Regions from separate parts of the Kitasatospora sp. NPDC091335 genome, predicted to be linked through region 3. Evidence: riboswitches for the same ligand, from Rfam matches in the RefSeq annotation. Region 3 holds a riboswitch; each other region holds the start of a gene.
What was found. Region 3 has a riboswitch for cobalamin ahead of ACIQOW_RS25040 (CoA-acylating methylmalonate-semialdehyde dehydrogenase). Riboswitches for the same ligand answer to the same signal wherever they lie in the genome.
Positions count from the first base shown of each region.

Region 1: linked by a shared signal. The riboswitch ahead of ACIQOW_RS21925 (HoxN/HupN/NixA family nickel/cobalt transporter) and the one ahead of ACIQOW_RS25040 (CoA-acylating methylmalonate-semialdehyde dehydrogenase) in region 3 are both predicted to bind cobalamin.
Region 2: linked by a shared signal. The riboswitch ahead of ACIQOW_RS12775 (ribonucleoside-diphosphate reductase subunit alpha) and the one ahead of ACIQOW_RS25040 (CoA-acylating methylmalonate-semialdehyde dehydrogenase) in region 3 are both predicted to bind cobalamin.
Region 4: linked by a shared signal. The riboswitch ahead of ACIQOW_RS32980 (cobalamin biosynthesis protein) and the one ahead of ACIQOW_RS25040 (CoA-acylating methylmalonate-semialdehyde dehydrogenase) in region 3 are both predicted to bind cobalamin.

Region 1 is NZ_JBIVUM010000010.1:99,062-105,998, forward strand. It holds gene ACIQOW_RS21915 (M24 family metallopeptidase) at 1-998, opposite strand, end outside; gene rpmG (50S ribosomal protein L33) at 1,258-1,422, shown strand; gene ACIQOW_RS21925 (HoxN/HupN/NixA family nickel/cobalt transporter) at 1,482-2,609, opposite strand; cobalamin riboswitch at 2,640-2,854, opposite strand; gene ACIQOW_RS21930 (metalloregulator ArsR/SmtB family transcription factor) at 2,936-3,319, shown strand; gene ACIQOW_RS21935 (hypothetical protein) at 3,371-5,044, shown strand; gene ACIQOW_RS21940 (AAA family ATPase) at 5,049-6,937, opposite strand, start outside.
Region 2 is NZ_JBIVUM010000004.1:290,218-297,154, forward strand. It holds gene ACIQOW_RS12770 (ribonucleotide-diphosphate reductase subunit beta) at 1-989, opposite strand, end outside; gene ACIQOW_RS12775 (ribonucleoside-diphosphate reductase subunit alpha) at 989-3,406, opposite strand; cobalamin riboswitch at 3,600-3,759, opposite strand; gene ACIQOW_RS12780 (glycosyltransferase family 39 protein) at 3,806-5,506, opposite strand; gene ACIQOW_RS12785 (glycoside hydrolase family 26 protein) at 5,503-6,609, opposite strand; gene ACIQOW_RS12790 (glycosyltransferase family 2 protein) at 6,615-6,937, opposite strand, start outside.
Region 3 is NZ_JBIVUM010000012.1:232,110-239,046, reverse strand. It holds gene ACIQOW_RS25050 (MFS transporter) at 1-1,290, shown strand, start outside; gene ACIQOW_RS25045 (MarR family winged helix-turn-helix transcriptional regulator) at 1,290-1,742, shown strand; cobalamin riboswitch at 1,839-2,030, shown strand; gene ACIQOW_RS25040 (CoA-acylating methylmalonate-semialdehyde dehydrogenase) at 2,230-3,729, shown strand; gene ACIQOW_RS25035 (acyl-CoA dehydrogenase family protein) at 3,735-4,880, shown strand; gene ACIQOW_RS25030 (enoyl-CoA hydratase/isomerase family protein) at 4,880-5,959, shown strand; gene mmsB (3-hydroxyisobutyrate dehydrogenase) at 5,956-6,843, shown strand; partial or broken gene ACIQOW_RS25020 (enoyl-CoA hydratase-related protein) at 6,840-6,937, shown strand, end outside.
Region 4 is NZ_JBIVUM010000020.1:104,024-110,960, reverse strand. It holds gene ACIQOW_RS32995 (CDP-alcohol phosphatidyltransferase family protein) at 1-592, shown strand, start outside; gene ACIQOW_RS32990 (hypothetical protein) at 770-2,095, opposite strand; gene ACIQOW_RS32985 (alpha/beta hydrolase family protein) at 2,749-3,855, opposite strand; cobalamin riboswitch at 4,258-4,391, shown strand; gene ACIQOW_RS32980 (cobalamin biosynthesis protein) at 4,490-5,473, shown strand; gene ACIQOW_RS32975 (cobyric acid synthase) at 5,470-6,937, shown strand, end outside.

The sequences.
Region 1 (6,937 bases), on a different contig from region 3:
AGGTGGACCCCTGGGCCGACGGTGACCGGCACGCGGCTGTCCAGTTTACCCATGTCCGACGGACCGAGGCGCGGCGCCTCCCGGATCTCCAGCCCGATGCCGTGGCCCACCGGGTGCGGGGAGGCCTCGGCGTGGCCGGCCGCCTCCAGCACCTGCCGGGCGGCCCGGTCGGGCACGCACTGCTCCACTCCTGGTCCGAGGGCCTCCCGCCCGGCCCGCTGGGCCCGGAAGACCAGCCGGTGCAGCTCCACCTGCCAGGGCGCGGGGGCTGCGCCGATCACGAAGGTACGGGCGGTGGAGACGCCGTAGCCCCGGTACTGGGCGCCCATCACCACGGTCAGGAAGTCGCCCTCCTCCACCCGGCGGTCGGTCGGCTGGTGGGCGGCCTGGCCGGAGTGGCTGCCGGTGCCGACCGAGACCGGGAAGGCGGCCCGGTCGGCGCCGTGGTCGATCATCCGGCGCTCCAGCTCCATCGCCAGGTGCCGCTCGGTGCGGCCGACCAGGATCGACTCCAGCAGCTCGCCGAGCGCCTGGTCGGCGATCTCGGCGGCGATCCGCAGGTCGGCGATCTCGTGCTCGTCCTTGACCACTCGCAGCCCCTCGACCACCCGGCCGAGGTCCACCAGCCGGGCCCCCTCGGCCAGGCCCCCCACCGCCCGGTGCCTGCTGACGGTCAGGTCGTGCTCCTCCACGGCCAGGCCCGACACACCGGACCTGGCGGCGGCGGCCGCGGCGGCCAGCGCGGTGTCCGCTCCGGTCGCCACCGGCATCCGGGCGACGTCCGGGGCGATCAGGTGCTCCCCCGAGTCGTCCGGGGGCAGGTCGTCCGGCAGCGCGAGCAGCGCTCTCTCCCTGGTGAGCAGCAGGGTCGCCCCACAGGGCGCGCAGCCCGTGAGGTACCGCACGTTCGCCGCACGGGTGACCAGGGCCGCATCGGCCCCCGTCGCACTGCAGTGCTCCCTCACCCGTTCCCGCCGCCCCGCGTACGCATCCGCCATGCGTCGAGCCTACGAACCCCCGGCCCGAAGCGCCCGCCGAGCACCCCCGACAGAACCCCCAGTACCCCTTGCGCGCCCCCCGCGCTTCCGTGCCCTCCCCCTCGGGCACGCGCCGGGTTCCCCGCTCCCCCGGGCGTCGGACGCCGGGAATGGGCGGGGCCGGGCCCACGTTGGACGGGGTGGAAATGAATTCCATTTCGGCGCACGGGCTCGGTCCACCGACCGGGACCCGCCGCCCCTGGCCCCAGGAGGACGCCCGATGGCCCGCAGCGAACTGCGCCCGGTGATCAAGCTCCGCTCCACCGCCGGCACCGGCTTCACGTACGTGACCCGCAAGAACCGCCGCAACGACCCGGACCGGATGGTCCTGCGCAAGTTCGACCCGGCCGCCGGCCGGCACGTCGACTTCCGCGAGGAGCGCTGACCCCGCCCACCCGGACGGCGCCTCCCCCCGGCGCGGGGAGGCGCCGTTCCGCGCACGGGTCAGTGCTTCTGTGCCCCCTGGCCGGGCGTCCAGCGCTTCTCGACGTGGGCGAGCTTCCAGTACCCGATCGCGATCGCCCAGACCACCACGAACAGCCCGGCGATGGCGTACCCGACGTTGTCCAGCGAGATCTCGGCGACGAACCCGGTGACCGGGTCGGTCAGGTCCAGCTTCTCGTGCAGCACCCCGACCAGCTCGATGGTGCCGATGATGAAGGCCACCGCGATCGACAGACCCGTGATGGTCAGGTTGTAGTACACCTTCCGCACCGGGTTGGCGAAGGCCCACTGGTACGCGAAGTTCATGAACGTCCCGTCCAGGGTGTCGAACAGGCTCATCCCGGCCGCGAACAGCAGCGGCAGGCAGACGATCGCGTACCAGGGCAGCCCGGAGGCCGCGCCCGAGCCGGCCATCACCATCAGGGTGACCTCGGTCGCGGTGTCGAAGCCCAGGCCCAGCACCATGCCGACCGGGAACATCTGGCCCGGCCTGGTGATCGAACGGGTCGCCCGGTTCAGCACCCGGGCCATGAAGCCGCGCGAGTCGAGGTGGGCCTCCAGCTCCTTCTCGTCGTACTGCCCGGCGCGCATCGAACGGAACACCTTGAGGATGCCGAGCAGCGCCGCCAGGTTGAGCGCGCCGATCAGGTAGAGGAACACGCCGGAGGTGGTGGTGCCGACCACGCCGAGCCACTTGTGGGTGGCCGACTCGTCGTCCATCAGGGTGTTCGCCAGCTGCGCGCCGCCCGCCACCAGGGCGGCCATCAGCACCACCATCGAGGAGTGCCCGAGGGCGAACCAGAAGCCCACCGAGACGGGGCGCTTGCCGTCCGCCATCAGCTTGCGGGTGGTGTTGTCGATCACCGCGATGTGGTCGGCGTCGAAGGCGTGCCGCATCCCGAGGGTGTAGGCGGTGACGCCCAGGCCCACCCCGAAGACCTGGGTGCCGACCTCGTACTTCTCGGGCGCGACCAGGAAGAGGAGCGTCCCGAAGGCCACCACGTGCATGGCCAGGATCACCCCCATCAGCCCGGCCGTACGGATGGTGTCCTCGCGCCGCCACTGGAAGCTGGGCAGCACCGAGGGCGCCGGATTCGCCCCGGCGGCAACGGTTTCGGGCAGGGTCATCTGCGGATCACGCTCCAGCACCTCGTGGAAAACCTCGTGAGATGCCGTGGCCGGTCTCCTGGCTTACGGGACGCCCGTACCCGCCTTCCCAGGTGCGCGGGGCACCCAGTGGCTCCATGGGTACGGACGACGCTCCTCCGCGGGCGGAGGAACGACCCGATCACAGTGGCGAGGGCCGCTCCGGACTGGGGACCCCTGAGGGTCCGTCACCGGTCTTCCCGAGCACCACGGCGGGCTACACCGTAGGGGCCCCGCCCGACCCGTGCAAGGCTGCGCACGTGCGCAGGTGTCCAGGATCACAGACCCTTGCCTGCGAGAATGCCGGCATGCATCTCGTACCTGCCGACCGCGTGGGCCACCGCACCATCGACGGGCACCGGGTCTGCGAGGCCATCGCCGCGATCGGCGATCCCGCGCACGTCCGGACCTGGGCCGAGCGCTTCTCGCTGCTCGCCGACCCCGGACGCCTCGCCCTGCTGCTCGCCCTCCACCGGGCCGGCCCGCTCGCCGTGACGGACCTGGCGGTCGCCACCGGCATGCGCGACCCCGCCGTCTCCCAGGCCCTGCGCCTGCTCCGCACCGCCGGGGTGGTCACCGGCGACCGGGACGGACGAGTGGTGCGCTACCGGCTCGTGGACGAGGCCATGCGCCCCCTCCTCGACGAGTGCGCCGCCGCCGAGCACCACGAGCCCAGCGCGGCGGCGGGCTGACCCCCACTCGGAAACCGTGCCGCGGCGGAGCCGGATGAGTACGATCATGGTGTGCCGTCCCACCCCCACGCCTGGCCCGCCGACCGCTGGAGCACCCGACCGGTCAGGGCCCGCGTGCTGGCGGTCGCCCGCACCCTCACCTCGGCCACCCGGGTCCTGGACGTCCTCACCCTGCTGAGCCCGGACGGCATCGAGCGGTACTTCACCGTCAACCCCGGCTCCGCCTTCGCCGACCGCGCCCTGGACGACTACCTGCGCGGCCTGCCCGGCTTCACCGTGCTGGACTGGGAGGACGCCGTCCGGCACCGCTTCGACCTGGCCGTCGCCTGCGCCGTCCACTCCTCCATGCACCGCCTGGACGCCCGCCTCGTCGTCCTCCCGCACGGCGTCGGCTACAACCGCCTGGTCACCGAGTCCACCGGCGACACGGTCACCGCCGCCGGCCTGTCCCGCAACGAACTCACCCACCGCGGACGGGTGTTCGTGGACGTCCTCGGCCTCTCCCACCCCGAGCAGCTGGACCGGCTTCGGGTCTCCTGCCCCGAGGCGCTGGACGTCGCCCGGGTCGTCGGCGACCCGTGCTTCGACCGGATGCTCACCAGCCGGCGCTCCCGCGACGGCTACCGCGCCGCGCTCGGCGCCACCGGCGGCCGACGGCTCGTCGTCGTCAGCTCCACCTGGAGCGGGCACTCGTTGCTCGGCCGCCACCCCGACCTCCCCCAGCGGCTGGTCCGCCGGCTGCCCGCCGACGAGTACACCGTGGCCGTCGTCCTGCACCCCAACGTCTGGAGCCGCCACGACCCCGAGGCGCTGCTCGACGACGCCCGCCGGATGGGCCTGCGCCTGATCCCGCCCCACCAGGGCTGGCAGGCCGCACTCGTCGCCGCCGACTGCGTGATCGGCGACCACGGCTCGGTCACCGTCTACGGCGCCGCCCTGGAACACCACACCGTGCTCGTCGCCACCGGCGCCGCCGAACTCGACCCGCACTCCCCCGGCTACGCCTTCGGCCAGGCCGCGCCCGTCCTCGACCCGGACGGGGACCTCGCCGCCCAGCTCGAACTCGCCCTGGCCCGGGGCCCGGCCGACCTCAGCGGCGTCACCGGCCGCTCGCTCGCCCACCAGGGCGAATCCGCCCACCTGCTGCGCCCGCTGCTCTACTCCTTCCTGGACGGACTCGACGAACCCGCGGACGAACCGGCCGTACCGCCCTACCCCAGGCCCGTTCCGCGCCCCGCGACCGCCGAGGGGCCCACCGCGTACGACGTCGAGGGAGTGAGCGAGGGCACCGAGGTCAGCCTCCGGCGCTACCCCTTCGACCCGCGCGACCACACCCCGCGCGGCTTCCACGCCCTCACCGACGACCACCCCGGCGACGCCCTGCGCCACACCGCCGAGGTGCTCGCCCGCACCGAGGCCCACGCCGAACGCCCCGCCACCCGCTGGCTCGCCGACACCGCCGCCGAACTGCCCGGCCTCGCCGTCGCGGTGGCCGCCCTCGGCCCGGCCCGCCACCTGCTGCGGCTGCGCGGCGGCCCGCTGCTGGAGGCCCGCGCCGAACCGGACTGGGGCCGCCCCGACCCCGGCATCGACCCGCTGCTGCTCGGCTCCGCCGTCGCCTCCTGGCTCGCCGACGGCGGCGACCCGGCCGGCCTCCCCGACCACGGACTCACCGTCCGCACCGGCGGCCACCGTACCCGGGTGTCCTTCAGTACCGGCCCGTAGGCTCCTAGGACGGGCCCTGACCGGCCAGTTCCCGCAGCCGTTCGCGGCTGCGCTCCGCCAGTTCCACGTCGCCCCGCTCCTCGGCGAGGCCGAGCAGCAGGGTGTGCGCCTGCGCCTCCTTGGCGTACTGGCTCCGCTCCCTGGCCTGCCGGGCGCAGTCGTCCGCCTGGGCGACGGCGAGGTCCAGCTGCCCGAGCGCCCGGTGGGCCCGGGCGCGGACCAGCGGCAGCTTCATCAGCATGTCCTCGTCCCGCGTCCGCCCCGCCTGGGCGGTGGCCCCGGCCAGCAGGGCCAGCGCCTCCCCGGGACGGCCGTCGGCGATCAGCGCCTGCGCCACGTTGTAGCTCTGGACGATCTCGCCGTGGTCGTCGCCCCGGTTCGCCACCAGGGCCAGGGTGAACCGCTCCACCGCGTCGGCCGGGCGCCCGTCGGCCAGGCAGAGCAGACCGTCCGTCTCGTAGAGCACCCCCACCACCTGACGGTCGGTCACCAGCGGGACCAGCTCCGTGGCGAGCGCCAACTGCTCGGCGGCGAGCCGGTGCTCCCCGCGCTCGAAGTGGGCCCTGGCGAGCTGGTTGCGCATCCGGACCACGGCGGCCGGCCGGTTGTCCCACTGGGCCGACTCGATGCCGAGCCGGTGGGCGGCGATCCAGTCCTGGTAGAGCTTCCGGCCGTGGTAGAGCGGCCAGAGCGACTCGCAGAGCCGCCACACCTCGCCGTGCCGGCCCTGCTCGGCCGCCGCCTCCACCACGGCGCGGAAGTTGGCGCGTTCGGCGTACAGCCACTCCAGGGCCGCGGTCCCGGACGGGAAGCGGGGCAGGTCGTCACCGCTCGGCTCCTGGAGGCGCAGCCGCTTCCCTGCCATCGCCCGGTCGGCCGCCGACGCCCGGCCGCGGTAGTACGCGACGACTCCGGCGAGCAGCCCCTCGCGGTCGGGCAGTTCCCGCGCCCGGCCGTAGGCGTGCGTCCGCACCACGTCATGGGCCCGGAAGCGGTCCTCGCCGTCGTCGTCCAGCACTTCGTCCAGCAGGTGGACGCCGCGCAGCTCCCCGATCGCCCGTTCGGCCCGCCGGACGCCGACCGCCCGCGCCAGTCCGGCGGACACGAAGGGGCCCGGGTGCACGCCGATCAGGTGGTAGAGCGCCCGGCCCTCCGGCGACAGCCGTTCGTAGACCAGGTCGTACGTCGCGCCGAGATCGTTCTCCTCGTCCTCCAGCATCGCCAACCTGCCCTCGCGGTCGTGCAGTTCGGCCACCACCCGGCCGACCGGCAGGCTGTCGCGGTCCAGCAGCTGGCTGCCGACCGCGTTCAGCGCGAGCGGCAGTCCGCCGCACAGCTCGACCAGCTCCGCCAGCTCCCCGTCGGTGCCCCGCCCCGAGCCCACCCAGCCGCGCACCAGCTCGGCGCCCGCCGTCGCGCTCAGCGGCCCGAGCTGCCGCACCCGCGCGCCGTCCGTCCGCAGCGCGGGCAGCCGGCGCCGGCTCGCGACCACCACCAGCCCGCGGGCCGGGAGCAGCGCCCGGACCTCCGCGGCGTGTTCGACGTTGTCCAGGAAGAACAGGCAGCGGCGCTCGGCGGTGGCGGTGCGGAAGGCCGTGAACCGCTCGGCCTCCACGGCCGGCGGCTCGGTGCCGAGGGCGCGCAGGAAGCCGGCCAGCAGCTCGGGGAGGTCCACCCCGCCCTGGTGCCGGTAGGCGAGGAGGTCCGCGTAGAGGTCGCCGTCCGGGAAGCTCGCCCGGTGCTCCTCGGTGAACTTGGCGATCAGCTCGGTCTTGCCGACCCCGCCCAGACCGGTGAACACCACGATCCCGAGTCCGCCCGCCTCGACCGGGGCCAGGGCCTCGGCGAGGGCGGCGAGTTCCGGCTCGCGGTTGACGAACGGGCCGTGCGGCG
Region 2 (6,937 bases), on a different contig from region 3:
CCCTCGACGGCCACCTGGTACGCCGACACGCGACGCTCGAAGAAGTTGGTCAGCTCCTGCACGTTCTGGAGCTCCATGAAGCCGAACGGGTTGGTCGAGCCGTACCGGATCGGCAGGCCCAGCCGCGCCAGGCGCTGGTCGGCCACGGCCTCCAGGTACTCGCGCATCGAGTCGGTGTTCATGCCGGCCAGACCGTCGCCGCACAGGTCCTGGGCGAACTGGAGCTCGGCCTCGACGGCCTCCTCCAGCATCTCCGTCACCTGCTTCGCCATCTCGTCGTCGAAGAGGTCGGGCTCCTCCTCGCGCACGGTGTCGACCACCGACATGGCGAAGTCCATGTGCATGGACTCGTCGCGGAACACCCAGTTCGTCCCCGTCGCGAGACCGTGCAGCAGACCGCGCGACCGGAACCAGTACACGTACGCGAACGCGCCGTAGAAGAACAGGCCCTCGACGCACGCCGCGAAGCAGATCAGGTTGAGCAGGAACGCCCGGCGATCTTCCTTCGTCTGCAACGAGTCGATGTGGTCGACCGCGTTCATGTACTTGAAGCAGAACTGCGCCTTCTGGCGGATGGAGGGGATGTTCTCCACCGCCGCGAAGGCCGCGTTGCGGTCCTCCGGGTCGGGCAGGTAGGTGTCCAGCAGCGTCAGGTAGAACTGGACGTGCACGGCCTCCTCGAACAGCTGACGCGACAGGTACAGCCGCGCCTCCGGGGAGTTGATGTGCTTGTAGAGGCTCAGCACCACGTTGTTGGAGACGATCGAGTCACCCGTCGCGAAGAACGCGACCAGTCGCCCGATGAGGTGGCGCTCGCCCTCGCTGAGCTTCGCCAGGTCGGCGACGTCGGAGTGCAGGTCCACCTCCTCGACGGTCCAGGTGTTCTTGATGGCGTCCCGGTACCGGTCGTAGAACGACGGGTAGCGCATCGGGCGCAGGGTCAGCTCGAAGCCGGGGTCGAGCAGCATCTTCTGGCGGTCGTCGGACATTACTGGCAGGCCTCGCAGGACTCGGGGTTCTCCAGGGAGCAGGCGATGGCGGCTTCCTGCTCCGGGGTGAGGGTCGGACTGTTCACGGGCACCGGCGCGGGCGCGGGCGCGGCGGCACGTGCGGTGCCGGACGCGGCCTGGGCGATGCGGGTGGCCGGGCGCGAACGCAGGTAGTAGGTGGTCTTGAGACCGACCTTCCACGCGTAGGCGTACATCGAGCTGAGCTTGCCGATGGTCGGCGCCGCCATGAACAGGTTCAGGGACTGGCTCTGGTCCAGGTACGGCATGCGGGCCGCGGCCAGGTCGATCAGCGCGCGCTGCGGCAGCTCCCAGGCCGTGCGGTACAGCGAGCGCACCTCGGCGGGCAGCCAGTTCAGCTCCTGCACCGAGCCGTTGGCGTCGCGCAGCGCGTCGCGGGTCTGCTGGTCCCAGACGCCGAGGTCCTTGAGCTCGCGCACCAGGTACGGGTTGACCTGGAGGAATTCGCCGGACAGCGTCTCGCGCTTGAACAGGTTGGACACCTGCGGCTCGATGCACTCGTACACGCCGGCGATGGACGCGATGGTCGCGGTCGGCGCGATCGCGAGCAGCAGCGAGTTGCGCAGGCCGGTCTCGGCGATCCGGGCGCGCAGCGCGGTCCAGCGGTCGGCCCACTGCGGGGCGGCCGTCGGGAAGTGGTCGATGTGCAGCTCGCCGCGGGCCGCGCGGGTCTCGCCGTACGCCTCGTGGCGGCCGAGCTGCTCGGCCAGGTCGGCGGAGCGCTCGTACGCGGTGAGCATGATGCGCTCGGCGATCAGCGTCGAAAGGGCCTTCGCCTCGGCCGAGTCGAAGTCGATCCGCAGCTTGAAGAAGACGTCCTGGAGGCCCATCACGCCGAGGCCGACCGGCCGCCAGCGGGAGTTGGAGGTGCCGGCCTCGGTGGTCGGGTAGAAGTTGATGTCCACCACGCGGTCGAGGAAGGTGACGGCGGTGCGCACGGTGGCGTCCAGCCGCTCCCAGTCCATCGCGCCGGCGAGGTCGCCGGCGGAGGCCCCGGCGGCCACGTGGGCGCCCAGGTTGACCGAGCCCAGGTTGCAGACGGCGGTCTCGGAGTCGTCCGTGACCTCCAGGATCTCCGTGCACAGGTTGGAGGAGTGCACGGTGCGGCCCGGCAGCGCGGTCTGGTTGGCGGCGCGGTTGGAGGCGTCCTTGAAGGTCATCCAGCCGTTGCCGGTCTGCGCCAGGGTGCGCATCATGCGGGCGTACAGGGTCTGCGCCGGGATGGTGCGGACGGCCTTGCCGGCCTGCTCGGCCTTGAGGTACGCCTCGTCGAAGTCGGCGCCCCACAGGTCGACCAGCTCCGGCACGTCGGCCGGGGAGAACAGCGACCAGTCCTGGTTGGCGTTGACCCGGCGCATGAACTCGTCCGGGATCCAGTGCGCCAGGTTGAGGTTGTGGGTGCGGCGGGCCTCTTCGCCGGTGTTGTCGCGGAGCTCCAGGAACTCCTCGATGTCGGCGTGCCAGGTCTCCAGGTAGACGCAGGCCGCGCCCTTGCGGCGGCCGCCCTGGTTGACGGCGGCGACCGAGGAGTCGAGGGTGCGCAGGAACGGCACGATGCCGTTGGACTTGCCGTTGGTGCCGCGGATCAGGCTGCCGCGCGAGCGGATGCGCGAGTAGGACAGGCCGATGCCGCCGGCGTGCTTGGACAGCCGGGCGATCTGCGCGTAGCGGTTGTAGATCGAGTCCAGGTTGTCCAGCGGCGAGTCGAGCAGGTAGCAGCTCGACATCTGCGGGTGCCGGGTGCCGGAGTTGAAGAGCGTCGGCGAGGAGGTCAGGTACTCCAGGCGGCTCATCAGGCCGTACAGCTCGGCCACCTCGCGCACCGACTGCTCGCTGTCGCCGACCGCCAGGCCGCACGCGACGCGGAGCAGGAAGTGCTGCGGGGTCTCGATCACCTTGCGGGTGATCGGGTGGCGCAGCAGGTAGCGGGACTGCACGGTGCGCAGGCCGAAGTACTCGAAGCGGTCGTCGCCCTCGGGGTCGATCAGCGCGTCCAGCGCGGCGGCGTGCTTGGCGACGAAGTCGGCGGTGGCGTCGCCGATCAGGCCCTCGTCGTGGCCGACGGTGATCGAGGCGGAGAAGGACACCGAGCCCTGGCTGTTCGCCTCGTCGACGATCTCCAGCGCGAGCAGCCGGGCGGCCAGCTTCGAGTACTGGGGGTCCTCGGCGATCATCGACGCGGCGGCGTCCACGGCCAGCCCGCGCAGTTCGGCGAAGTCCGAGCCGGCGTGGCGGCCGCGCAGCGCGGCGGCGGCGACATGGCCGGGGTCCACCTCGGTGAGGTCGACGCTGCGGTCGGTGAGCAGCCGCAGCAGGGCGCCGCCGGGGTCGGAGACCGTCGGGTCGGTGAAAACGGTACCGGTGCCCTGGGCGGGCAGGGTGGCTGAGGCTGCGGTGGTCAAGGCGCTCTCTCCTGGCGGCGATCGGCGGCTGTGATCGGGGGGCCACCGGGCCGATGGGGGCAGGGGAGCACGGCACGAACGCACACGGCGTCGCGCGACGGTTACTCCCCGGCCCGCCCGCGAGGCCCGGAGGGGTACTGCTCGTGCTGGCGCGGCCTCTGCGGGAGGGCCGTGGCGCACACTGTCCGGCAGGTAATCGGACTCGCGGGCACGGCTGCTGGAGCCGCCCGCTCACCGCTGCGGGGCAGTCCCGGATTCGCACCGGGTTCCCCTGCGTCGACAGCAGAAGCGAGCATACATGTTGTGCCGCCGGACTGCGGTGGCACCATATGTTGTGGCTGTCGTGTCGCGGGTGTGGCTGAGCGGGGTGGCCCGTCAGTGCTTCAGATAGACCTTGTACGTGCTCGAATCACCGGTCGGTGAGGTGAATTGGGCGACCAGCCGGTAGTGTCCGGCGGCGGTCAGGGCGTCGCTCAGGGCCCGGTCGGTGGCCTTCGGCGCGGTGCTGTCGAGGACGACCACGGTGAACCAGCCGTCCCGGATCGCGGCCACGCTGCCGGCGTCGCCGTGGTGCTGCACCCCGGCGCCGTCGCGGTAGTTCGTGCCGGCCCGCGCGGAGACCCACTGCTCGGGTCGGGAGACGCCGCCCAGGTAGTACTCGGCGAGTCCGTCGACCTCGGTGAGGTAGCGGCCCTGGGGCTCCGCGTGGACCCGCAGGACGGCCAGCAGGCGGCCGGAGTCGGGCCCGTTCTGGTAGCGCAGGGCGGACTGCTCCAGGCCGAGGGCGAGCAGCGCGACCCAGACCAGGATGCCCAGCTGGGGGTGGCGGAAGTGGGCGCCGACCAGCCGGGTCAGGCCGACCCCGGCGAGCGGGGCGGCGAGCAGCATGCCGTAGCCGAGGTGGCGGAACAGCGCGCCGGAGGTGCCGGTCCACAGGTGGGCGGCGGGGACCAGCAGGGTGGTGACGGTCAGGACGGCCCCGAGCAGGGCGCGCCGGCCCCGGGTGGTGGGGACGGCGTCCTTCTCCGGCGCGTCGTGCTCGTTGATCTGCTCGTGGCGCGCGTAGGCGATGGTGCCGGCCACCGCGAGGACGGTGAACAGGCCGGCCCACTGGAGCGTGCCGAGCAGGATCGAGCCGGCTGAGCCGGGGGCGTTGCCGCGCGAGGGCGACCACCCCGCGACCCTGCCGAGGGTGCCGTACGGGAGCAGCAGCAGGAGGGTGCCGGCGCCCGTCAGCAGCGCGCGCAGGGCTGCTGGTCCCGGCCGCTGGTACGGCCGGGCGCAGGCGAACGCGAGGGCGACCAGGGCGGGGACGGCGAAGGCCGCGGAGTAGGCGACGGCGCAGGCCAGCGCCGTGGGTGGGGCGGCGAGCAGGGCCAGGGCCGGATGCCGTCGGGCGGTGAACACGGTGGTCCAGGCCGCGACGGCGACCAGCAGGACGGCGAGCGACTCGGGCGCGGCGTAGAAGCCGACCACGACGGTGGACTGGAGGACGGCGTAGACGGCGATGGCGCAGATGGCGACCCGCTCGTTGAACAGCCGCCGGGTCAGCGAGTACAGCAGGACGGTGGTGACCAGCGCGAAGCCGAGGCTGAGCAGCCGGGTGCCCCAGATGCCACCGGCGTTCGCGGCGGCGCCGGCCAGCGGCGGGTAGAGCCAGGGCGAGCCGTGCACCCGGTCGACCAGGTCGGTGGTGACCGGGGTGCCGTGCAGCAGGTGGGCCAGCTGCCGGCGGCCGGAGACCATGGCGGCGGCCTCGTCGGGGTGGGCGGCGGCCAGCAGGCGCAGCGAGAGCGCGGCCTGGACGGTGAGGACGGCGCCCAGCAGGCCGCGGGCGATCCAGCGGCGGCGCGGGCTGGGGCCCGGGTCCCAGCTGATCGCGGGGACCTGCGGGATGGTGTACGGGGCCAGTTCTATGTTGTCGGGGTTGTCCACCGCCACGGCCGTGCGGGGCCCGGCGGTGTCCGGTCCCGGCTCGGCGGTGTCCGGTCCTGGTTCGGCGGGTTCGGGCTCGGCGGCCCGGCGGCGGGCCGCGCGGCCGTGCGGGACGGAGGGGAACTCGGACTCAGTGCTCATCTGGGGTTCCGGATGTCGAAGCCGTAACGGGGGTCGGACACGCGCTGCTTGAACGCGGCGAGGGTGTCCGGGACGGCCTCGACCCGCCAGTCCGCCCGCTTGACGATGTTGAACCAGACGAAGCCGACGACGTCGTCGTGCGCCTCCAGGCCGGAGAACAGCTGGTCGACGTCCGCGCGTTGGCGCTTGCCCTGCTCGGAGGCGGTCTCGCTGATGAAGAAGGGCTTCTTGGAGAAGCCGCGGATCTCGGCCATGGTCGGCCCGTACAGCGCCTCGAAGGTCTTCGGCCCGGTGCGGGTGAAGTAGCCGGTCATGCCCGCCCAGTCGACGTAGGTGTCGCCGGGGTAGTACGGCGCCAGGCGGGTGTTGGGCGCGGGGTCGGTGATGTTGGGGCTCCAGACCCAGATCACGTTGGTGGCGCCGGCCTGGTCGAAGATGTCGTGGACGTGGCGCCAGGCGGCCACGAAGTCCTCGGGGGTGGCGGCCTGACGGCCCCACGGGTACCAGTCGCCGTTCATCTCGTGGGCGATGCTGATGGCGATCGGCAGGTTGAACCTGGCGACGGACTTGGCGACGCCGCGCACGTAGTCGTCGGTGTCGCCGGCCGCGATCGAGGCGAGCGAGCGGTCGTGCGGTTCCCAGGCCATGAAGGGCAGTGCCCCGGCCTCGTGGATCCGGCGTGCGCCGGCGGTGTCGAAGCCGCCCTTCCAGTGGGCGTAGAACTCCAGGACGTTGGGCTGCTTGCCGATCGCGGCGCTGTAGCCGGGCAGCGCGTCCATCGTGGCGGGGACGTCGGGCAGGGCGGCGCCGAGGTACTTGTGGTCGGGCTTGAGCAGCGGCGTGACGTCGTACGGGACGCCGGCCGGCAGGGCCCTGGGCGTCCCGGCAGGCGCGCTCGGCGCGGCGCCCGGGGCCGTGCCGGGGGCCGTCGCGGGGGCGGCGCCGGGAGTGGCCGCGGCGGCGGGCCGGTCGAGGCCCTCCTGCATGGCGAAGCCGGGGTCCTCGGGGCCGCACCCGGTGGCGAGCAGCAGGCCGGCGGCGGTCAGCAGCAGGAGCGCCGGCCGGCGACGGAGCCGGCCGGCCCGTCGGAGGTGGGCGGGCATGGCGATCACACTGCTTCCGTGGGGCGCGGCTGGACGAGGACCCGGCCGACGATGGTGGCGTAGAAGAGGCCGGAGGCGAGGACGAGGGCGAAGTTGAGCGGGCCCATGGTGAGCATCCGCCAGATGCTCAGCAGCACCCAGAGCAGGGCCGTGCCGCCGCCCCAGACGATGACGCCGGTCCAGAACCGGCGGGTCTTGTTCTTCTTGGCGCCGGTGGAGCCGGTCGGCTGCCAGGCCATCCGGTTGCGGCGCAGGATGTCCCAGATGGCGAAGACGTGCGCCCAGCCGTACATCATGCGGGCGGCCCAGGCCTCCAGCCGGTAGGGAT
Region 3 (6,937 bases):
CTGATGCTCTCCGGATCGACCGCCGACCGGATCGGCCGCCGCCGGGTGTTCCGGATCGGACTGGTGGTGTTCTCCGGGGCCTCCCTGCTGTGCAGCCTGGCCCCCGGGCTCGGCTGGTTGCTCGCCGCGCGGATGCTCCAGGCGGTCGGCGGATCGATGCTGAACCCCGTCGCCATGTCGATCATCAGCAACACCTTCACCGACTCCCGGCAGCGCGCCCGCGCGATCGGCGTGTGGAGTGGCGTGGTCGGCATCAGCATGGCCGCCGGACCGATCCTCGGCGGGGTCCTGGTGGAGTCGGCCGGCTGGCGGGCGATCTTCTGGATCAACGTCCCGATCGGCCTGGCCGCGCTCTTCCTCACCCGCTACGTGCCGGAGTCGCGGGCGGCCCGCACCCGCAGGGCGGACCCGGTCGGCCAGCTGCTGGTCGTCGTGCTGCTCGCCGGACTCACCTACGCGATCATCGAGTCGCCGGAACGCGGCTGGACCTCGCCCGTGGTCCTCGGCTGCACGGCGGCCGCGCTCGGCGCGCTGCTGGGCCTGCTGTGGTACGAGCCCCGGCGCACCGACCCCCTGATCGACCTGCGGTTCTTCCGCTCCGCGCCGTTCTCCGGTGCCACCGTGATCGCGGTCGCCGCCTTCGCCGGCCTCGGCGGGTTCCTGTTCGTCGGCTCCCTGTACCTCCAGGACGTCCGCGGGCTCGACCCGCTGCACGCCGGGCTGTTCATGCTGCCGATGGCGGTCATGTCGCTGCTCACCGCGCCGCTGTCCGGCCGGATGGTGGCCACCCGCGGGCCGCGCACGCCCCTGCTGCTCGCCGGGACGGCACTGACCGCGAGCGCCGTGCTCCAGGCGGTCGGCTACGCCGAGCACGTGCCGACCGGTCTGCTGGTCGTCGCCTTCCTGCTCTTCGGCACCGGCTTCGGCCTGGTCAACGCGCCGATCACGAACACCGCCGTCTCCGGGATGCCCCGCGCGCAGGCGGGCGTGGCGGCGGCCGTCGCCTCCACCAGCCGGCAGGTCGGCCAGTCCCTGGGCGTCGCGGTGACCGGTGCGCTGATGGCCGGTGCCGCCCACACCGACCCGGCGGCCTTCACCGCCGCCGCCCGGACGGCGTGGTGGATCATCGCCGGCTGCGGTGTCGCCGTGCTGGTCACCGGTACGCTCACTTCCGGTCGCTGGGCCAGGGCGACGGCCGAACGCGCGGCGGAGCGGCTCGCCGCCGAGGAGGCGGCCGAGGACGCCGGCGGCAACGGGATCAGAGAGACGAAGGGGACGGTGGACGCCTGATGGAGTGCCTTGACACCGGCGGACACCCGGAGCCGGGCGAGGCCGATGCCGGGATGGCGGCCCGGGTCTGGCAGGGGATGTACACGCTCGTGCTGGAGCGCCACGACCGCCGCAAGGCCGTCGCCGACGCCCTCGGCATGAGCTTCAGCCGGGTCAGGGCGCTGCGCCGGCTCGCCGCCGGACCGATCACCCTGCGGGAGCTGGCCGAGCGGCTGACCGCCGACCCGCCGTACACCACCGTGATCGTGGACGACCTGGTGCGGCGCGGCCTCGCCGAACGCATCACCAACCCGGCCGACCGGCGCTCCAAGCTGGTCCACCTCACCGAGGAGGGCGAGGCGAAGGCCGCGCTCGCCACCGGCATCCTCGCCACCCCGCCGGACGCCCTGCTCGCGCTGCCGCCGGAGGACATCCGCGCGCTCGACCGGGTGGTGGCGAAGCTCCTGGGCTGAGGCCGCCCCCGGGCCCGGGCGGTGCTCGACGGCCCCGGGCGGGCCGGTGACGACGCGTCCGTGACGTGTTCTCACGGGTTGTCGCTCTGGACTTACTAGGACGTCCAACTATATGGTCGACGGCAGGTCCGCGGTGTCAGGGAAGCCGGTGTGAGTCCGGCACGGTCCCGCCACTGTGACCGGGGAGTCCGTCCTCGCAGGAGACGGCCACTGGCAGCCAGCCGGGAAGGCCAGGGGGCGGGCGTCGATCCGGGAGTCAGGATACCGGCCGCGGGTGGTTCGTGTTTTCCACGAGGATGGAGACGACACGCATGACTCCGGGCCGCTGTTCCCGTTCCGCTGCCGTGCTTCCGGTCGCCAGGGCGCTCGACGCCTGACGATCCGTCATTTTCCGCCTGCCCGCAGGCCCGTGCGCCGACCGTGCGCGCGGCCGGGCGGCGGTGCTCTCCAGTCCTCCTCTCCCCAGCGCTGATGAGAGAAGGAACCGATGGTCCGTGAACTGACCCACTTCGTCGGCGGCAAGCGCGCCGCCGGGACGTCCGGCCGGTACGGCGACGTCTTCGACCCCAACACCGGCCGGGTGCAGGCCCGGGTGCCGCTGGCCGACCGTGGCGAGGTCGAGGCGGTGATCGCCGACGCCGCCCAGGCGCAGCCCGAGTGGGCGGCCTGGAACCCGCAGCGGCGGGCCCGGGTGCTGCTGCGCTTCCTGCAACTGGTCGAGGGCGAGAAGGAGGAACTCGCCCGGCTGCTCTCCGCCGAGCACGGCAAGACCGTTTCCGACGCCCACGGCGACATCCAGCGCGGCCTGGAGGTCGTGGAGTTCGCCGCCGGCATCCCGCACCTGCTGAAGGGCGAGTTCAGCGACAACGCCGGGACGGGCATCGACGTGTACTCGATGCGCCAGCCGCTCGGCGTGGTCGCCGGCATCACCCCGTTCAACTTTCCGGCGATGATCCCGCTCTGGAAGGCCGCCCCCGCCCTGGCCTGCGGAAACGCCTTCGTTCTCAAGCCCTCGGAGCGCGATCCCTCGGTGCCGCTGCGGCTGGCCGAACTCTTCCTGGAGGCCGGGCTGCCGCCAGGCGTGCTCAACGTGGTCAACGGCGGCAAGGAGGCCGTGGACACCCTGCTGGAGGACCCGCGCGTCCAGGCCGTGGGCTTCGTCGGCTCCACACCGATCGCCCAGTACGTCTACGCCACCGCCGCCGCCCATGGCAAGCGGGCGCAGTGCTTCGGAGGCGCCAAGAACCACCTGATCGTGATGCCGGACGCCGACCTCGACCAGGCGGCCGACGCGCTGATCGGCGCCGGGTACGGTTCGGCCGGCGAGCGGTGCATGGCGATCTCGGTGGCCGTCCCGGTGGGGGAGGAGACCGCGGACGCCTTGGTGGCCAAGCTGGTCGAGCGGATCGCCGCGCTCAAGGTCGGGCGCTCGGACGACCCGGCGGCGGACTTCGGCCCGCTGGTCGGCGCCGACGCGCTCGACCGGGTCCGCGGGTACCTGGACCTCGGCGTCCGGGAGGGCGCCGAACTCGTCGTCGACGGGCGGGAGTTCCGACTGGAAGGACACGAGGGCGGCTACTTCCTCGGCGCCTCGCTGTTCGACCGGGTCACGCCCGGGATGCGGATCCACCGCGAGGAGATCTTCGGTCCGGTGCTCACGGTCGTCCGCGCCGCCGACTACGAGGAGGCGCTGCGGCTGCCCAGCGAGCACGAGTTCGGCAACGGCGTGGCCATCTACACCCGGGACGGCGACACCGCCAGGGACTTCGCCCGGCGGGTGGACACCGGCATGGTCGGGGTCAACGTGCCCATCCCGGTGCCGGTCGCCTACCACACCTTCGGCGGCTGGAAGCGCTCCGCGTTCGGCGACCTCAACCAGCACGGCCCCGACTCCATCCGCTTCTACACCCGCACCCGCACCGTCACCTCGCGCTGGCCCTCCGGGGTCAAGGAGGGCGCGAGCTTCACCATGCCGACGATGGGGTGAACGCCGTGCACGCAAGTGATCTGACGGAAGATCAGATTGATATCGCCGCCGCGGTACGGGAGTTCGCCGCCGAGTGCCTGGCGCCGTACGCGGTGGAGTGGGACCAGACCAAGCACTTTCCGGTGGACGTGCTGCGCAAGGCCGCCGACCTCGGGCTGGCCGGGGTCTACGTCCGCGAGGAGGCCGGCGGCTCCGGACTCTCCCGGCAGGACGGGGTGGTGGCCTTCGAGGCACTGGCCGGCGGCTGCCCTTCCATCGCCGCCTACCTGTCCATCCACAACATGGTCGGCTGGATGGTCGACCGCCACGGCACCGAGGAGCAGCGCGCCCGCTGGCTGCCCGCGCTCTGCTCGGCCGAGCACCTGGGCAGCTACTGCCTGACCGAACCGGGGGCAGGTTCCGACGCCGCCGCCATCACCACCCGGGCGGTGCGCGCCGGCGACCACTGGGTGCTGGACGGCGTCAAGCAGTTCGTCTCGGGCGCGGGTGCCGCCAGGGTGTACCTGGTGATGGCCCGCACCGGCGAACCGGGCGCCAGGGGCATCTCGGCGTTCCTGGTGGACCGCGACGACCCGGGCCTCTCCTTCGGGCCGAACGAGAGGAAGATGGGCTGGAACGCCCAGCCGACCCGCCAGGTGCTGCTGGACGGGGTCAGGCTGCCCGCCGACCGGCTGCTCGGCGGCGAGGGCGAGGGCTTCCGGATCGCGATGGCCGGCCTCGACGGTGGCCGGCTCGGCATCGCCGCCTGCTCGCTCGGCGGCGCCCAGAGCGCCCTGGAGCGGACGACGGCGCACCTCGCCGACCGCGAGGCCTTCGGCGCCCGGCTGCTGCACGCCCAGGCGCTCCAGTTCCGGCTCGCCGACATGGCCACCGAACTGGAGGCCGCTCGGGCGCTGCTCTGGCGCGCGGCGGCGGCCCTGGACCGCGGCGACCCGCGGGCCCCGCAGCTGTGCGCGATGGCCAAGCGGCACGCCACCGACACCGGCTTCGAGGTGGCCAACCAGGCGCTCCAGCTCCACGGCGGCTACGGCTACCTGACCGAGTACGGCATCGAGAAGACCGTCCGCGACCTGCGGGTGCACCAGATCCTGGAAGGGACCAACGAGATCATGCGCGTCATCGTCGCCCGCGGCCTGATCGGGGCCGCCTGATGGGGGCCGACACCACCGGGGCCGACGACGTCCTGGTCCACCGGGAGGGCCGGGCCGGGCTGATCGTGCTCAACCGCCCCAAGGCCCTCAACGCCCTCACCCACGCCATGGTGCTGCGGATCGCCCGGGCCCTGGACGACTGGGAGCACGACGACGCCGTCGCGACCGTGGTCGTCACCGGCGCCGGCGAGCGCGGGCTCTGCGCGGGCGGCGACATCGTCGCCATCCACCGCGCCGCCACCGGCGGGGACCGCGCCGCCGCCGAGCGGTTCTGGCGCGACGAGTACCACCTCAACGCCCGGATCGCCCGCTACCCGAAGCCATACGTGGCACTGATGGACGGCATCGTGATGGGCGGCGGGGTCGGCGTCTCCGCGCACGGCAGCGTCCGGATCGTCACCGAACGCAGCCGGATCGCCCTGCCGGAGACCGGGATCGGCTTCGTCCCGGACGTCGGCGGCAGCTACCTGCTCGCCCTCGCCCCCGGCGAACTGGGCACCCACCTGGCCCTCACGGCCGGCGCGGTCGGCGCCGCGGACGCCCTGCTGTGCGGGTTCGCCGACCACTTCGTGCCCGCCGGGCGGCTTCCCGCCCTGCTGGACGACCTGGCCGTCCGGCCGGTGCACGACGCGCTGGCCCGGCACATCGCGGCCGCACCGCCCGGCCGGCTGGCCGGGCAGCGGGAGTGGATCGACCGCTGCTACGCCGCGCCGACCGTCGAGGAGATCGTCGAGCGGCTGGCGGCGGCCGGCGACCCGGCCGCCGGAGAGGCCGCCGACCGGATCGCCGCCAACTCGCCCACCGCCGTCAAGGTGACGCTCGCCGCGCTGCGCCGGGCCCGGGCGCTCGGCCCGCTGGAGGCCGTCCTCGACCAGGAGTACCGCACCTCCTGCGCCGCGCTCGCCACCGCCGACCTGCCGGAGGGCATCCGGGCCCAGGTGATCGACAAGGACCGCACCCCGCGCTGGAGCCCGGCCGACCTGGCCGCCGTGCGGGACGCCGAGGTCGACCGCCACTTCGCGAGGCTGGGCGAGCGTGAGCTCGGCCTCTCCACCACGAGCACCCTGGAGCGCTGGTGAGCCTGAACATCGGATTCGTGGGGCTGGGCAACATGGGCGGCCCGATGGCCGCCAACCTGGTGGGGGCGGGGCTCCGGGTGACCGGCTACGACCTGGCGGAGGACGCCAGGGAACGCGCGGCCGGCCACGGCGTGGCCGTGGCCGGCTCGGCGGCGGAGGCGGTCGCGGCGGCCGAGGTGGTCGTCACCATGCTCCCCGCCGGGCGCCACGTCCTGGAGTCCTACCGGGAGTTGACGGCGGCGGCGCCGCGCGGCGCGCTGTTCGTGGACTGCTCCACCATCGCGGTCGGGGACGCCCGGATCGCCGCAGACCTGGCCCGCACCGCGGGGCACCTGGCCGCGGACGCGCCGGTCTCCGGCGGAGTGCCCGGGGCCGAGGCCGCGAGCCTGACCTTCATGGTGGGCGGCTCCGACGGCGAGTTCGCCGAGGCGGAGCCGGTGCTGGCGGCCATGGGGCGCACGGTGGTGCACTGCGGCCCGTCCGGTGCCGGGCAGGCCGCGAAGCTCTGCAACAACATGATCCTCGGCGTCTCGATGATCGCGGTGAGCGAGGCCTTCCTCCTCGGGGAGAGCCTCGGGCTCAGCCACCAGGCGCTCTTCGACGTCGCCGCCACGGCCTCCGGCCAGTGCTGGGCGCTCACCACCAACTGTCCGGTCCCCGGGCCCGTCCCGGCCAGCCCGGCCAACCGCGAGTACGCGGCCGGGTTCGCCGCGGCGCTGATGGCCAAGGACCTCGGGCTGGCCGCCGACGCGGCCACCGCCTCCGCCCTGCCGGCCGAATTCGGGCGCCGGGCAGCCGAGTTGTACGCCTCCTTCGCCCAGGGCGAGGCGGCCGGACTGGATTTCTCGGCCATCATCACGACGCTGGGAAAGGGTGCCGAGTGACCGGCTACGAGACGATCCTGGTCGAGCGCAGGGGCCGGGTGGGGCTGATCACCCCGGACCGGCCCAAGGCACTGAACGCGCTGAACACCCGGCT
Region 4 (6,937 bases), on a different contig from region 3:
CTTCGACGGCCTGGTGGCGCGCAAGCTGCGTTCCTCGGCCCTCGGGGCGGAACTGGACAACCTGGCGGACCTGATCAGCTTCGGCATCGCGCCGGCCTACTTCGTCGCGGTCTGGGGCATGGTCTCCCAGGGTTCCAACAGCAAGCTGTCGGCGCTCATCGCCATCACCGTGCTGCTCGCCGTGGTGCTGCGGCTGGCCCGCTTCTCGGCCGTGAAGATGCGGCCCGGGGTGTTCCAGGGCATGCCCTGCCCGATGGGCGCGATGACGGTGATCGCCATCGTGCTGCTCGACCCGCCGTTCCTGCCCGGTCTGCTCGCCATCTTCGGCGCGGCGTACCTGATGGTCAGCCGGATCGAGTACCCGAAGCCGCAGGGGCTGCTGGCCACCGCCACGCTCTGCTGGATCGTGGTCTCCATCGGCTGCCTGGCCGCGTGGGCCACCGGCCTGCCCGGCGGCGACAGGCTGATGCACGTCGGTGCGTTCGCCCAGATCACCCTCGCCGCGATGGCGCCGCTGCTGGTCATCCGCCGCAAGGTGGGGCAGAAGGTCGGCGACGTCCGCGCCCGGCGGGCGGAGTCGCGGGTCGGCTGATCCCCGCAATTGTCATAAGAGTCAGGGCCCGGAACCTGTTGGTTCCGGGCCCTTCCTCGTGTGTCACAACAGCCGGGACAGCCGGGGCGTCGTCGGTACGGGCTCAGACACCGTCGGTACGGACGCCGGGGCGGCCGTCGCTGCGGACCCCGGACTCCTCCGCAATTGTCATAAAACTCAGGCGCCCCCGGTGTGCACGCTGAACGCCGAGCGCCGCGCCGCCCGGGCCACGACCGGGTCCGGGTGCACGCCCGAGACCGCCGTCAGCACCGAGGCCGCCCGCGGGTGCCCGGACTGCCGGGCCCTGGCGAAGAGCCGGACCGGGTCGCCGGCCGAGGCGCCCTCGACGTGGCCCACCAGCAGCTCCGTCTCACCGTGGTCGAGCACCGCGGCCGCGGTGTCCACCCAGAGCCAGGCCGCATCCTCCGCACCCAGCACGTCCGCCGGGGAGACGCCCTCGTCCGCGCGCTCCGCCAGCCAGAGCAGCGCGTAAGGACGCAGCACCGGCTCGTCCACCGACGCGCGCACCGCCTGCTCGGCCGGACCCCCGGCCACCCGCAGCGCCTCGAAGGCGAGCCCGCGCACCAGCGCGTCGTCGCCCTGAGCGGCGTCCAGCAGCTCGCCCACCGCCCGGTCCGCCGGACGCGCCGCGACCCAGGCGCGGAACTCGGCGCGGGCCGGGCCCGGCGAGTAGTCCGCACAGGCGTTCAGCAGCTCGAAGGCGCTCTGCTCGATGTGCCCGGCCGCGGTCTGCGCGACCGTGCAGATCTCCTCCAGCTTCGCCCGCACCGCCCAGTGGCCGAGCGGCGACAGCTCTGCGGCATCGTTCCTGCGCACCAGGGCGCCGACCGCCGCCAGGCCGTCCAGCATCCAGTCCAGGACGGCGGCCACGTCGGAGGGCGCGGGCGGGGTGTCGATCTGCGGCGCCCGGCAGGTGCCGCGGACGGCGGAGACGGCGGAGGCGGCGTGCGGCACGGGCGACAGGCCCGGACCGCCGAGACCGGCGCCGACCCGTCGCTCGTCCAGTCCGCGGCGCAGCAGCTCCAGCAGCTCGCTCTCGGCGACCGGGCCGTCCACCAGGTGCAGGAAGGAGAGCAGCTGCGGGGCCTGGTCCACGGCCTGCCCGGCCAGTACGGCGAACACGCCGCGCAGCGCGGCGGGCGGCACCGGGGCGAGCAGGGTCCAGGCGTCGAACAGCGCCGACCAGCCTCGCACCACGGCCTCGTCGTCGTGCTCCCAGGCGTGCAGGCGCCAGCCGGGGCCGGCTCCGCCGTCCCGGGCCTCCACCAGGCCGACCAGCAGCGCCTGTCCCCAGGCCTTGGCGGCGGCGCCGACGGTCATGGCCAGCGCCCGGCCCGCCGTCCGGGCGTCGTCCGGGAGCAGTTCGCCGCGCTTGTCGACCTCGGACAGCTCGCCGGCCCAGCGGGCGATCCGGACGGCGTCGACCAGCATCCGGCGGGCCAGCGGCGCCAGCTCGGAGGGTGCCGGGAAGCCCTCCGGCACGGGAACCCGGCCCCGACCGGGAGCCGGAGCGGGCCCTCGTCGCCGGGGTACTCCGTTACGGGGGACACCCGCCCCGCCCTGCCTGCCACCGGCGGGCCGTTGGGCCGTTCCGGGGAGACGGGTCACCGTCGCACCGGTACCGATCGTCGGCGGGAGCGGGGCATCACGGTCGCGCGGGTTCCGAGACGTCACGTCGAGCAGTCTTCCCCTTGTACCGGCCTTCTGTCACATCCGGTTGTCCGTACGACCGGGCGACCGCCTGTGCCACCTCCGCAAGATCGGGCAACCACGGCAAACTGCCTGGCCGGAAACGTGTGACACGGCCATGCCACCCAAGGCGCCTCCGTCGCCGGGAATGTCCGACCGGTCACACTGTGTAGCGACAGGGGTTGAGAGGAGGGGCAAGTTTTTGCCCCGGCCGAGGGGGTGGATTTCCTGGGGGAATCCCGTTCCGCCAACGCCCGGCGGGGCTGTCCAGCCCCAATCCGGACGGATGGCGCACGGACCGGCGGGGTCATAGTGCACGAGAAGTCGGCCGGTTCGACTTCTCGTGCCGCCCGGCGAAATAGAGAAACGTTCATTCGTGAACAGGTGAAGCTCTCGGGAAAAGCGCCGGAGCCCGGCGGGCCTCTCCCCCACGGGCACGTCCCGCCCTAGAGAAGCGGTGTGAGCCAGCGGCGGAGAAGCTCCGTGTAGTGATCGGGGGAGGCGTTCCAGAGGGTGGCGTGGCCGGCGCCGGGGAACGCCCGGAGGCTGACCACGTCGGGGTGGGCGGCGGCCAGCTTCTCGGCGGTGCGGAAGGGGGCGATCGGATCTGCCGGACTGTGCAGGAGGAGGGTGGGGACGCGCAGGTCGGTGCCCTCGGCGATCCGGCTGAAGTCGGCGAGGTCGACGCCGGTGCGACCCTCCGCGGCGAGGGCGCCGAGTTCGGCGGCGACGCCCCGGAAGCCGGCCCGGGCGGCGTCCCGGCGGGCGGAGGCCGGCAGGTCGAGCACGGGCGAGTCGAGGATCAGCCCGCGGATGGCGTACGACCAGGCCGAGCGGGCCGCCGTCTGGAGGACCATGGTGGCGCCGAGGGACCAGCCGTAGAGGATCACCTTGCCCGCACCGTTGTCGAGTGCCAGCCGTACCGCCGACTCGATGTCGCGCCACTCGGTCTCGCCGAAGTGGCTGAGCCCGTCCGGGGAGGCGGGGGCACCCTCGTCACCGCGGTAGGTGACGGCGAGGACGGGCAGCCTGAGCCGGTCGAGGACGGGGAGCACCGGGAGGGTCTGTCCGCGGTCGGACTCCGGGCCGTGCACCAGGATCACCCAGGTGCCGCGCCGGCCGTCGAGTCGCCAGGCGGGCAGGGCGCCGAGTTCGCCGTCCGCCGTGGTGTCGGTGAAGGCGAGGCCGAGCGCCTCGGTGGGGTCGCCGAGGTGGACGCGGGGAGTGAAGCGAACCTCGGTGCCGGGGGTGAGGGTGCCCAGGTCGGCGCGGACCAGCCGGCGGGTGACGCTCTGCTCGTCGCGGTGCAGGACCTCCTCGACGACCGCGTGCCCGCCGTCCGCCCACTCGACCGCCCAGCGGCCGGGGCGCAGGCTCTCGGGACCGCGGGAGAAGGTGATCCGTCCGGGAGCGAGACCGCGGACCACGACCGGCCCGGACTCCTGGACGGCGGTCGCCGGACGGACCATCCGCTCGGAGGCCCGGCGGCCGACCACCAGCACGGCGGCCCCGACCGCGGCGGCCGCCACGACGGCGGCGGTTCCCCAACGCATTTCGCTCCCCGCTCTGTTGCTCACGCACCGGACGGTGCTCGGGCACCAGTTCACCGGCGCCCCGCCCGCCCGGCCACCGGACTGGGCCATCCGGGTCATGCGGGCGATGCCCCGGCGGTGCTGAGGAGGTGCCAGAAGCCCGTGGCGAGGAGGACGGGGGCGATCGGAGGTACCCAGGCGGAAGGGGACGGGCTCGTCCCGGTGAAAAGTCACAAGAGTCACGAGAGTGGTGGGAGTGGCGAGACTGGCGACGGGAGCCGGCGAGAGCGGACCGGGCCGGTGCCGGGTCGGGCGATCGGAGGGGGCGTCAGCGATGTCCGGGTGTGACCAACCCCTCCGTGACCTCGGTTGACTCCCGGTTCTGGCCCGTGATGGGATCCTGGGGCCAAACGGAGGGCATGGAGAGGAAGCCGGTGGAAGTCCGGCGCGGTCCCGCCACTGTCACCGGGGAGCACGCTCGGAACATCGCCACGGCGGGCCGTCGAAGGCCGCTGGAAGGCTCCGAGGGTGCGTCCGACCCGGAAGCCAGGAGACTCTCGCCCCCGTCACGTCGATCCAGGGCGCGGACCCTGAGTGAGGACACGCACCCGATGCAGGCTGCCCCGCCCCGCCGGACTTCGAGCTGCCTTCCGCCGTGCGCCCGCTGACCCCGCGCCCGCTGACCCGCGCCGCCGCGTTCGCGCTCGGCGCCGTCGCGGGCCACGCCGCGGACGCCCGCTTCGGCGACCCCCGCCGGGGCCACCCGGTGGCCGCCTTCGGCAGCGCCGCGACCGCCCTGGAGCGACGGCTGTGGCGCGACGACCGCGCCGCCGGAGCCGGGTACACGGCGCTGTGCGTCGGCGCGGTCGCGGCGGGCGCGCTCGCCCTGGACCGTACGGTGGGCCGGCGCCCGCTGGGCCGGGCGGCGCTGGCGGCGGCCGCGACCTGGACGGTGCTCGGCGGCACCTCGCTGACCCGGGAGGCCCGCACCATCGGCCGCTCGCTGGCCGCGGGCGACCTCGCGGCCGCCCGCGAGCGGCTGCCGCACCTGTGCGGACGGGACCCGAGCGCACTGGACGAGCAGCAGATCGCCCGGGCGGTGGTCGAGTCGGTGGCCGAGAACACCGCCGACGCCGTGGTGAACGCGCTGACCTGGGGCGCCCTGGCCGGCACCCCCGGTCTGCTGGCCTTCCGCGCCGTGAACACCCTGGACGCCATGGTGGGCCACCGCTCGCCGCGCCACACCCGGTTCGGCTGGGCCTCGGCCCGGCTGGACGACCTGGCGGGCTGGCCGGGCGCCCGGCTGACGGCGCTGCTGACGGTGGCCGCCGCGCCCGAGCCCAGGACGGCCTGGCGGGTCTGGCGGCGGGACGGCTCCGCGCATCCGAGCCCGAACGCGGGCCAGGCGGAGGCGGCCTTCGCCGGCGCGGTGGGCGTTCGGCTGGGCGGGACGCTCCGGTACGGCGAGCGGGTGGAGCACCGTCCGGTGCTGGGCGCGGAGCTGCGCCCGGTGACGGTGGACGACATCGAGCGGGCCTGCGCGCTGTCCCGGCGGGTGGGCGCACTGGCGCTGGGTACGACGGTCTCGGGGCACGTCCTGCTGCGGGCGTTCCTGGGGAAGAAGAGGGGAAGGGCATGACGAACGCGCTGCTGGTCGCGGGGACGACCTCGGACGCGGGCAAGAGCGTGGTGACGGCCGGGATCTGCCGTTGGCTCGTCCGCCAGGGTGTGCGGGTCGCGCCGTTCAAGGCGCAGAACATGTCGCTCAACTCCTTCGTCACCGCCGGCGGCGCCGAGATCGGCCGCGCCCAGGCGATGCAGGCGCAGGCCGCCCGGGTGGAGCCGGAGGCGGCGATGAACCCGGTGCTGCTCAAACCGGGCGCGGACGGCCGCAGCCAGGTGGTGCTGCTCGGCAGAGCGGTCGCCGAGGTGGGCGCGCTGGACTACCGCGAGCGCAAGCCCGTCCTGCTGGAGCGCGCCCTGGAGTGCCTGGCCGACCTGCGCCGCCGCTACGACGTGGTCGTCTGCGAGGGCGCCGGCTCGCCCGCCGAGATCAACCTGCGCGACCGCGACATCGCCAACATGGGCCTGGCCACGGCCGCCGCCCTGCCGGTGGTGGTGGTCGGGGACATCGACCGCGGCGGGGTCTTCGCGGCGATGTACGGGACGCTGGCGCTGCTCTCGGCGGAGGACCAGCGGCACGTGGCGGGCTGGTTCGTCAACAAGTTCCGCGGCGACGCGCGGCTGCTGGCGCCCGGGCTGGAGATGCTGCACGAGCTGACCGGCCGTCCGGTGCTGGGCACCCTGCCGATGCTGCCGGGGCTGTGGCTGGACGCCGAGGACTCGCTGGACCTGTCCACCGTGGTGGACCGGGTGGACGGCCGCGGGCCGCTCGGCGCGGACGTGCTGCGGGTGACCGTGGTGCGCTTCCCGCGGCTGTCCAACTTCACCGACCTGGACGCGCTCGCGCAGGAGCCGGGCGTGCTGGTGCGCTGGGCGACCCGGCCGGAGGAGCTGGCCGACGCCGACCTGGTGGTGCTGCCCGGCACCCGGGCCACCGTCGCGGACCTCGCCTGGCTGCGCGAACGCGGCCTGGAGCCGGCCCTGAGGGCGCGGGCGGCGGCCGGGCTGCCGCTCCTCGGCGTCTGCGGCGGCTACCAGATGCTGGGGCGCTCGATCGTGGACGAGGTCGAGTCGAAGGCGGGCGCCGTCGAGGGTCTCGGCCTGCTGCCGACGCACGTGCGGTTCGGCGTGGAGAAGGTGCTGGCGCGGCCGGTCGGCGAGGCGTTCGGTCAGCGGGTGGAGGGCTACGAGATCCACCACGGGGTGGTGACGGTCGAGGGCGGCGGGGAGGTGTTCCTCTCCGATGGCCACGGGCAGGGCCTGGACGGCTGCCGGGTGGGCTCGGTCTGGGGCACGACCTGGCACGGCGCGCTGGAGAACGACGGGTTCCGCCGCGAATTCCTGCGCGAGGTGGCCGGGTTGGCCGGCCGGGCGTTCGTCGCGGCGCCGGACACCTCCTTCGCCGCGGCGCGCGAGGCCCGGCTGGACCGGCTGGGCGACCTGATCGAGGAGCACGCCGACACCGACGCGCTGTGGAAGC